DNA from 3 places in the Pseudomonas palleroniana genome. Region 2 is predicted to be linked to each of the others. Evidence: riboswitches for the same ligand, from Rfam matches in the RefSeq annotation. Region 2 holds a riboswitch; each other region holds the start of a gene.
The links. Region 2 has a riboswitch for cobalamin ahead of MJP36_RS18580 (CbtB domain-containing protein). Riboswitches for the same ligand answer to the same signal wherever they lie in the genome.

Region 1: it holds a riboswitch for cobalamin, as region 2 does, so the genes downstream of both, MJP36_RS11945 (ABC transporter substrate-binding protein) here and MJP36_RS18580 (CbtB domain-containing protein) in region 2, are expected to answer to the same signal.
Region 3: it holds a riboswitch for cobalamin, as region 2 does, so the genes downstream of both, cobO (cob(I)yrinic acid a,c-diamide adenosyltransferase) here and MJP36_RS18580 (CbtB domain-containing protein) in region 2, are expected to answer to the same signal.

The regions. Positions count from the first base shown of each region.
Region 1 covers NZ_CP092411.1:2,601,623-2,604,889, reverse strand. Annotated here, with positions in the region: gene MJP36_RS11955 (M4 family metallopeptidase) at 1-24, opposite strand, end outside; gene MJP36_RS11950 (DNA/RNA non-specific endonuclease) at 155-1,099, shown strand; cobalamin riboswitch at 1,136-1,330, shown strand; gene MJP36_RS11945 (ABC transporter substrate-binding protein) at 1,449-2,459, shown strand; gene MJP36_RS11940 (FecCD family ABC transporter permease) at 2,456-3,267, shown strand, end outside.
Region 2 covers NZ_CP092411.1:4,102,131-4,105,397, forward strand. Annotated here, with positions in the region: gene cobW (cobalamin biosynthesis protein CobW) at 1-758, opposite strand, end outside; cobalamin riboswitch at 853-1,051, opposite strand; cobalamin riboswitch at 1,093-1,297, shown strand; gene MJP36_RS18580 (CbtB domain-containing protein) at 1,397-1,585, shown strand; gene MJP36_RS18585 (CbtA family protein) at 1,597-2,301, shown strand; gene MJP36_RS18590 (cobalamin biosynthesis protein) at 2,298-2,690, shown strand; gene cobM (precorrin-4 C(11)-methyltransferase) at 2,761-3,267, shown strand, end outside.
Region 3 covers NZ_CP092411.1:2,343,440-2,346,706, reverse strand. Annotated here, with positions in the region: gene MJP36_RS10770 (cobyrinic acid a,c-diamide synthase CobB) at 1-1,281, opposite strand, end outside; gene cobO (cob(I)yrinic acid a,c-diamide adenosyltransferase) at 1,278-1,889, opposite strand; cobalamin riboswitch at 1,969-2,216, opposite strand; gene MJP36_RS10760 (C40 family peptidase) at 2,313-2,849, opposite strand; gene MJP36_RS10755 (C40 family peptidase) at 2,995-3,267, opposite strand, start outside.

The sequences.
Region 1 (3,267 bases), 1.5 Mb from region 2:
GTTACGCAAAGGGTGATCACACATGAACTGGCTCCTTGTTGGCATGGGGTGAACGTCCGGGTAACCGTTTCAGGATAGCCCCCAGGGGTTAACGCGTGTCATCAATTGTCATTAACCTATGTTGCAGTCGTGTTTATCCAAGGAGGACTTACCGATGCCCGCACGTAAAGCCAAGATTGACCTGTCGTACCGCCCACGGCTCGCTGACCTGCGCCCGTTGATCACTGCGAGCCCCACGCTGCTGGAGGCACGGGCGGCGACGCCCCGCGTCACCTCGGCCAACGACCTGAAGGACCGGCACGGCTACGCAGAGGATTTCCTCGGCAGTTTCGTGGTGCCCTGGCCCACGGCTGAAGGGGCCTTGGCGGATGATGTACAGGTCTTGAAGGGGGGTGGTGAGCGCCTGGACTACACGCACTTCTCGATCACCATGTCGCGCTCGAAACGGCTCGCGCTGTATGTCGGCGTCAACATCGACGGCAACCAGCACGTGGAGATTATTCGCAGCAACGACAGCTGGGCCTATGACGGTCGCTTGCCTATCGAAGCACAGGTAGGCGACGCGCTTTATGCCAACAATGGCCTGGATCGCGGCCATCTGGTGCGCCGCCAAGATCCCAATTGGGGTGACGTGGCGCAGACCGCCAACCTCGACACCTTCCACTTCACCAACTGCTCGCCGCAGATGAGCGGGTTCAACCAGAAGACCTGGCTGGAACTCGAAGACTACATTCTGGACAACACGCAACGCTGGAAAGCCAGGGCCACGGTATTTACCGGCCCGGTGTACGCCGACGATGACCGCGTATACCGCGGCGTGCAAATCCCCAAGGCCTTCTGGAAAGTGGTCGCCTACCTCAACGACGACGGCAAACCGTCCGCCAGCGCCTACATGATCGACCAAACCCGCGAACTGGGGCAGCTCGACCTGGTGTTCGGCCAGCTCAGGACCTACCAGCGCAGCGTGATCCAGATAGAACGCCTGACCGGCATCCGCTTCGCCAACCTGGCCGACTACGACGGTTTCAGCAACGAAGAACGCGCCACCGGCACGCGAATCGAAGCGCTGATCCAGGGCCCTGAGGACATTCGTCTGTGAGCAGGCCCACCTTGGGCTATTTCACCTCGCTCTAATCAACTACCATACCGCGCCGGTTCCCAAACGGGACTAATAGGGAATCCGAAGCGCGGTCCACCCGCGTCAATCGGAACTGCCCCCGCAACTGTAGGTGCTGAGCCTGCTCCTGGATGCCACTGGACCTTGTCCGGGAAGGCCGGAGCCTGGCGACGACGCATCAGTCAGGAGACCTGCCGGCTCAAGCTCGATCACTAACCGGCGGGGTGTCCGGGAAGGACATCCTTGCCCTGCCCCATCGGCAGCGTTAATGGCTGTATTTCCACGACCGTACCTCCCCAGCTACTTGTACGGTTCAAACGGAGATTGCCCCATGCTGCCACGCTTTAGCGCATTGCTCACCGGTCTTGGCTTCTGTGCCCTGGCCCAAGCCGCCCCCAGCCAGTACCCATTGACCGTGGAAAACTGTGGCAACCCAGTCACCTTCCAACAGGCCCCTGCACGCAGCGTGACCATCGGCCAGGCCGCCACCGAAATGCTCTACACCCTGGGTGTGGCGGATAAAGTGGTCGGCACCTCGCTGTGGTTCAACGATGTGCTGCCCCGGTTCAAGGCGCAGAACGACCAGGTCGAGCGCCTGGCCAACAACGAGCCGAGTTTCGAAGCCGTGATCGCCAAGCGCCCGCAACTGGTGGCCGCCGAGCTGGAATGGGTGGTCGGCCCGCAAGGTGTGGTCGGCACCCGCGAGCAATTTGCTGAACTGAAGATTCCCACCTACGTGCTGCCCTCCGATTGCGAAGGCAAGGACAACCTGGTGGGTGCCGACGGGACGCGGCTGGAGCCTTTCCGTATCGACACCGTGTATAAAAGCATCCGCCAACTGGCCGAGATCTTCGACGTGCAGGCGCGCGGCCAACAAGTGAACGATGAGCTCAAGGCACGCCTGGCAAAATCCGTTGCCACCGCGCAAAGCAAAGGGCTCAAACAGGCCAGTGCATTGGTCTGGTTCTCCAGCGCCGAAATGGCCAGCGACCCCTACGTGGCCGGGCATAAGGGCGTTCCGCAATTCATGCTGGACACCCTGGGCCTGACCAATGTGGTGCAGTCCGATGAAGAGTGGCCTGCCGTCGGCTGGGAAACCCTGGCCAAGGCCAACCCGACCTTCCTGGTAATCGCCCGCATGGACCGCCGCCGCTACCCGGCCGACGACCATGAAAAGAAACTCGCGTTCCTGCGCACCGACCCGGTGACCCGCAACATGGATGCGGTGAAAAACAACCGCATCATCATTATTGACGCCCTGGCCCTACAGGCCAGCCTGCGCACGTTCGATGGCCTGGAACAACTGGCCGGTGCCATCGACGGCTACGACCTGCCGAAATGATCCGTCCCTTGCTCGCCCTCATCCTGCTACTGCTCGCGATCCTCGCGGGCGTGGCCATTGGTGAAACCGCCATCGAACCGCAGGTGGTGTTGCAGGTACTCGCCAACAAACTGTGGGCGGCCGGCTACGCACTGGACCCGATCGATGAAGGCGTGGTGTGGAACTACCGCCTGACCCGCACCCTGGTCGCCGCCGCCTGCGGTGCGGGGTTGGCGACGTGCGGAGTGATCTTGCAGTCATTGCTGCGTAACCCGCTGGCCGACCCATACCTGCTGGGCATCAGCGCCGGCGCCTCGACCGGCGCCGTGCTGGTGGCGCTGATCGGCGTGGGCGGCGGGTTGATTTCGCTGTCGGCCGGCGCCTTTGTCGGCGCCATGGCGGCGTTTGCCCTGGTGATTCTGCTGGCGCGCGCCAGCGGTTCGGCCAGCGGTACCGGGCAGATCATCCTCGCCGGCATTGCCGGCTCACAGCTGTTCAATGCCCTCACCGCCTTCCTGATCACCAAGTCGGCCAGTTCCGAACAGGCCCGGGGCATCCTGTTCTGGCTGCTGGGCAACCTCAGCGGCGTACGCTGGCCCTCGGTAGGGCTGGCGGTGCCGGTGGCGGTCCTGGGCCTGGCGGTGTGCCTGTGGCATCGCCGTGCGCTGGATGCGTTTACCTTCGGCACCGACTCGGCGGCGTCCCTCGGCATCCCGGTACGGCGTGTGCAGTTCCTGTTGGTGGGCTGTGCGGCACTGGTGACGGCGGTGATGGTGTCGATTGTCGGCTCCATCGGTTTTGTGGGGCTGGTGATTCCCCATGCGGTGCG
Region 2 (3,267 bases):
TCTTCGCCGTCGTGGTGGTGATCGTGATGGCTATGCCGACCGTCAATATGTTCTTCGGAGCCGGCACCCAGGCCGATCAGCACGTCGAGCGGCAAGCGGCCGCTGCTGGCTTCGATGATCTTCACCGCCGGCGGCAACTCCTCGGCCACTTCCAGGCGCACGCGGGCCAGGTCTTCGGGGTTGATCAGGTCGGTCTTGTTGAGGATCACCAGGTCGGCGCTGGCCAGTTGATCGGCGAACAGCTCGTGCAGCGGCGATTCGTGATCCAGGTTCGGGTCCAGTTTGCGCTGGGCGTCCACTTGGTCCGGGAAGGCGGCGAAGGTACCGGCGGCCACGGCGGGGCTGTCGACCACGGTGATCACCGCGTCAACCGTGCAGGCGTTGCGGATTTCCGGCCACTGGAAGGCTTGCACCAACGGCTTGGGCAGGGCCAGGCCGGAGGTTTCGATCAGGATATGGTCGAGGTCGCCGCGCCGCGCCACCAATTCGCGCATCACCGGGAAGAACTCCTCTTGCACGGTGCAGCACAGGCAGCCGTTGGCCAGTTCGTAGACGCGGCCATTGGCTTCTTCCTCGGTGCAACCGATGGAGCACTGCTTGAGGATTTCACCGTCGATCCCCAGTTCACCGAACTCGTTGACGATCACCGCGATACGACGGCCCTGGGCGTTGTCGAGCATATGCCGCAGCAAGGTGGTTTTGCCCGAGCCGAGAAAGCCGGTAACGATGGTGACGGGGAGTTTGGCCAGTGTTTTCATCGGATGCCCTTTTGGGGCGGGCAGACGGGACGACAGGCCCTGCGGCGGCGCGCAGCAGCGGATTTCGTCACCGGATCACCCCGCCCGGTTGAATTGGAAAATCGGTTGCGAGGCAGGTCTCCTGGCTTGGGGCTTGCGGGTCTTGCGACCGGCGCTGGCTGCGCCTTCCCGCGTTATCGGCAGTGGCGTGGCAGTCAGTTGAACCCTTCACAGTTGCGGGGGCAGCCGCGGCTTGACCGCGTTCCCTTCTTAGCTTCGACCTGGGCCGAAGAACCTCGAAGGTGCAAGGCTACAGGGGCACGACCAATTTGACTACCGTCGCCCTGCATGCTTTCCTACGTGTCTTGTTTCGGGTGCCCTGCAAAGGGTGAAACGGGAAACCGGTGAGCCATCTATGGCAAGTCCGGTGCTGCCCCCGCAACGGTAAGCGAGCGAAGTGTCACAGCCACTGTGCGAATGCATGGGAAGGCGATGCTTTCAGGCCTCTGTGCAGAGTGCCCCTCGCGAGCCCGGAGACCGGCCCGAAAAATCAGATAACAAACCCGCGGTGGGCGGGCGCTGTTCAGAACGCTGCGGGCCTGGCTCGCGGGGTTTGCATGCGCTCGTGTCACCCTGAAACCGAAGAAAAGGGACGCGCCATGTCGATCATCAGCAGCACTTCGCCCGCCACCAGTGGCACTTCTACCTTGAGCCAACGCCTGACGGCCGCCATCGGTGCGTCGATCCTGGGCGCGTGCCTGGTTTACTTCGCCGGTTTCTCGCATATCGAGGCGGTGCATAACGCCGCGCATGATACCCGCCACAGCGCCGCGTTCCCGTGCCACTGAGACCTGTCGACATGATCAAGCGTATTGCGCAAACCGCAGGTTTCACCGGCTTGCTGGCCGCCTTGCTGCTGACCTTGCTGCAAAGTTTCTGGGTCGCCCCGCTGATTCTGCAGGCGGAGACCTTTGAAAAGGCCCCGGCGACGGCCGAAGTCGCCCATGAACATGCCGCAGGCGCCGCCGCCCACACCCACGATGCCGAGGCCTGGGAGCCTGAAGACGGTTGGCAGCGTGTGCTGTCTACCACCGGGGGCAACCTGGTGGTCTCCGTCGGTTTCGCGCTGATGCTGGCCGGTCTCTACACCTTGCGCGCGCCCACCCGTACCGCGCAGGGCCTGCTGTGGGGCCTGGCCGGTTACGCGACGTTCGTACTGGCCCCGACCCTGGGCTTGCCACCCGAGTTGCCGGGCACCGCCGCGGCGGACCTGGCCCAGCGCCAGATCTGGTGGATCGGCACGGCCGCCTCCACCGCCGCCGGTATCGCGCTGCTGGTATTTGGCCGCAGTTGGCTGCTTAAAGTGTTGGGCGTGGCGATCCTCGCCGTGCCCCATATCATCGGTGCGCCGCAACCGGCAGTGCATTCGATGCTGGCCCCGGAGGCCCTGGAAGCGCAGTTCAAGATTGCCTCGCAATTGACTAACGTGCTGTTCTGGCTGGCCCTGGGCTTGATCAGCGCCTGGTTGTTCCGGCGCAATCGCGACGGCCACTACTCGGCATGACCTTGGTGGTCGGCCTGGGTTGCCAGCGGGGCTGTGAGGTTCACGCCCTGCTGGCGCTGTTTGACGCCGCCCTGGCCGAGGGCGGTATCGAGCGCCAGCAGGTCACGGCACTGGCGAGTATCGATCACAAACAGCATGAACCGGGATTGCTCGCACTGGCCGAACAGTTGGGGTTGCCCTTACGCTGTTTCAGTGCGCAACACCTGGCGACGTTTGAACACCGTCTGAGCCATAAATCCGCGATTGCCTTTGCCCATACCGGCTGTTACGGCGTTGCCGAAAGCGCCGCCCTGGCCTTGGCCGAGCAGCTCGCCAACGCCCCTGCCCGCTTGTTGATCAGCCGCCGAAAATCCCCCCAGGCCACCTTTGCATTGGCGTGCGCCGGCTGAAATCCCGATAATTGCCCTCCTCGATCATGAACAATCTTCATGCTCGCCCGTTTTTCAACAGGAACTCCCCATGACCGTCTACTTCATCGGCGCAGGCCCCGGCGACCCGGAACTGATCACCGTCAAAGGCCAGCGGCTGATCCGCAGCTGCCCGGTGATTATCTATGCGGGCTCGCTGGTGCCGGCGGCGGTATTGGAAGGTCATCAGGCGCAAACGCTGGTCAACAGCGCCGAATTGCACCTGGAGCAGATCATCGAGCTGATCAAGACCGCCCACGCCAACGGCCAGGATGTGGCGCGGGTCCACTCGGGCGACCCCAGCCTGTATGGGGCGATTGGCGAGCAGATCCGGCACTTGCGCGAGCTGGGCATTCCCTTCCAGATCATTCCCGGGGTGACCGCCGTGGCGGCGTGTGCGGCACTGCTGGAAACCGAGCTGACCCTGCCGGATATCGCCCAAAGCGTGATCCTGACCCGCTACGCAGATAAAACCAGCATGCCGGCCGGGGAAGACTTCGACAGCCTGGCCCGCCATGGCACCACCCTGGCGATTCACCTGGGGGTCAATCATCTAGAG
Region 3 (3,267 bases), 1.8 Mb from region 2:
CGCGGCAACGGCTTGGGGGTTGGACGGAAAGTAGAAGTGTACGTACGAAGCGGTCATCCGCCCCTGACGATAAACCGCTTCGGCGCCGCGCCCACCATTGGGGCTCAAGCCTCGGGCAATCGGCTGCCACTGGGTGCTGGTCAGGGAATGGTGATAGGTGTGGCCGCGCAGCACCCCCTCCGGCAAGTCGACACTTTGCAGGGCCAGGGCGGCGAGTTTCTTTTGCATCACTGCGTCACCCTGCAGCAGGCCGACCAGTTCGGCGCGGGTGCCCTCAACGTCCGTGAGCGAGTCCAGCAGGTAGAGCATCCCGCCGCATTCGGCGAGCAAAGGCTTGCCGGCAGCGTGGTGGGCGCGGATGGCGTCGAGCATCGGTGTGTTGTCCGACAGCGCGCGGTGGTGCAGCTCCGGGTAACCGCCGGGCAAGTAGAGGCTGTCGACGTCAGGCAATTCACGATCGTGAATCGGCGAAAAGAAGCGTAGCTCGGCGCCCATCGCCCGCAGCACGTCAAGGCTGGCGCCATAGGTGAAGGCGAACGCTTCGTCGCGCGCCACGGCAATACGTACGCCGGCGAGCAGCGGTTCGGCCTCGATCAGCTCCGGGGCGGCAAAGCTCACCGGCGGCGGCAGAGCCACCTCGCAGCTGCTGCCCAGGGCCTGGGCGGCAGCATCCAGGCGTACATCCAGGTCATTCAATTCGCTGGCTTGCACCAGCCCCAGGTGACGGCTGGGCAACTCGATCCCGGTTTCCCGGGAGAGTGCGCCGTACCAGCGCAGGCCCTCAGTGAGACTTCCTTCAAGCAGTTGCGCATGGCGCAGGGTTCCCACGCGGTTGGCCAGCACGCCGGCGAACGGCAAGTCCGGCTGGTAACGCGCCAGGCCCAAGGCCAGGGCACCAAAGGTCTGAGCCATGGCGGTGCCGTCGATCACGCCCAGGACAGGCACGCCGAAGTGACGGGCCAGGTCGGCGCTGGACGGGGTGCCGTCGAACAGGCCCATCACGCCTTCGATCAGGATCAGGTCGGCCTCCCCCGCAGCTTCCCACAGTAGACGACGACTTTCCTGCTCGCCGACCATCCACATGTCCAACTGATAGACCGGCGCACCGCTGGCACGCTCGTGGATCATCGGGTCGAGAAAGTCCGGCCCGCACTTGAACACGCGTACCTTGCGCCCCAGGTTGCGGTGCAAACGGGCGAGCGCGGCGGTGACGGTGGTTTTGCCCTGGCCGGACGCCGGTGCGGCAATCAACACGGCTGGGCAATGACGGGGCTGGTTCAAAGTTCGACGCCCTTCTGTGCCTTGATACCGGCCTGGAACGCGTGCTTGAGCATGCCCATTTCGGTGACGGTGTCGCCCATTTCGATCAGTTCAGGCTTGGCACCGCGCCCCGTCACGACCACGTGCTGCATCGGCGGGCGGGCTTGCAGGTCGCTCAGTACCTGATCCAGGTCGAGGTAGCCGTGCTTGAGGGCAATGTTCAACTCATCCAGCACCACCAGGCCAATGCTCGGGTCTTGCAGCATTGCGCGGGAAACCGCCCAGGCAGCCTCGGCAGCGGCGATGTCGCGCTGACGGTCCTGGGTTTCCCAGGTAAAGCCTTCGCCCATCACATGAAAACGCACTTGTTCGGGGAAGCGGCGGAAGAACAATTCCTCGCCGGTGCTGTTACGCCCCTTGATGAACTGCACCACACCGCATTGCATGCCGTGGCCCATGGCGCGAGCGAGCATGCCGAACGCCGAACTGCTTTTGCCTTTGCCGTTGCCGGTCAGCACCAGCAGCAATCCGCATTCGTTGGGGGAGTTGGCAATCCGCTCATCGATGACGGCTTTTTTGCGCAACATGCGCGCCAGGTGGCGTTCATCGCGGTCAGGGGAATCAGTCATGGCAGCTCTCCGTTGGGGCTGAACAAAAACGGCGGGCAGAAAAAAGACCAAACAGACAGCCAAGCATCGCCCACCGTGATGCTGTTGGATGTTTCAGGCCGGTCTCCGGGCTCATGAGTGGCGCTCTACAAAAGAGCAAGCCGACGTTGCGCCTTCCCATATCGCGGGGCGATACAGTGGCAAAAGGCAGCGTCTTGACTCATTTACCGTTGCGGGGGCAGCGCCGGGATCGCGGCAGCACTGTGTACAAGCGCGCTCACTCACCGGCTTCCCTGTTTCACCCTGTCGACCCCTAGGTCACAGAGCACCTGGAACAAGCCGCGAAGGTTAGTGGGTTGGGGGTGGAGCGTCAATTAAAGCTGGCCGGACAAGCCAAAGCGGCAAGCGGGCATTGCACCCGCTTGTTGCAGCGTTGGGCGGTGTTTATGGATTACGAGCCAGGTTTGCCGGCAGCACGCGCTTGGCACTCAAGTAAGCATTTTGCCAATACGCTTTGGCCAACGTATCCAGCTTCACTGTACCGCCAGTCTGTGGGGCGTGTACAAAACGCCCCTCACCCACGTAGATACCGGCATGGCTGACCTGCGAACCGCCGCCCGTGGCGAAAAACAGCAAGTCACCGGTTTGCAGGTTTTCCTCACTGACATTCTGCGCACGCATCACGATCAATTCGCGGGTGGTACGCGGCAACGAGATGCCCGCCGCATCACGGTAGACGAAACCGATCAGGCCACTGCAATCAAACCCGGAATCTGGCGTGTTGCCGCCCCAACGATAAGGCGTGCCGACCAGGCCCAGCGCACGGAAGAGCACGTCTTCGGCAGCTGGCGAGAAACTCTGTGTGGAGTAATTGAACACCGGCTTGGGCTTGACGGCCACTGGAGCGGGTGGTGGGCGGCTTGCGCAGGCGCTGAGGAGCGCGGCACAAACAAGCAGAATGAGGCGGGCTGAGGTCGACATGGGCAGAACAATCCTGGTCTGGATGCGGCTTTTCGCTGCCGAACGCTGAAAACCAGAACGCGCAAGCAAAGCTTGCGCGAACGGATTCCAACAATATCCAGGGATTCTAGCGCTTACACGTCAAACTTCAAGTATCACTTTAACTTTACTTGCTAGCGGTAACCGTAGTCGGGGCCATCGCGAGTGCGCGCTTGGCTTCGATGAAGGTTTTGCTCCAGTAGCTGTCACCCAGGCTGTCGACGCGAACACCACCGCTGCGACGGCTGCTGGAGTGAATAAACTGGTTATCGCCCAAGTAGATACCGGCGTGGCTGACACGACCACGACCCGCTGTGCTAAAGAAAAGCAGATCACCCGGCTTGAGGTTGTTGCGTGCGACCAACGGTGCATTCACGTTGATCATTTCGCGCGTCGAGCG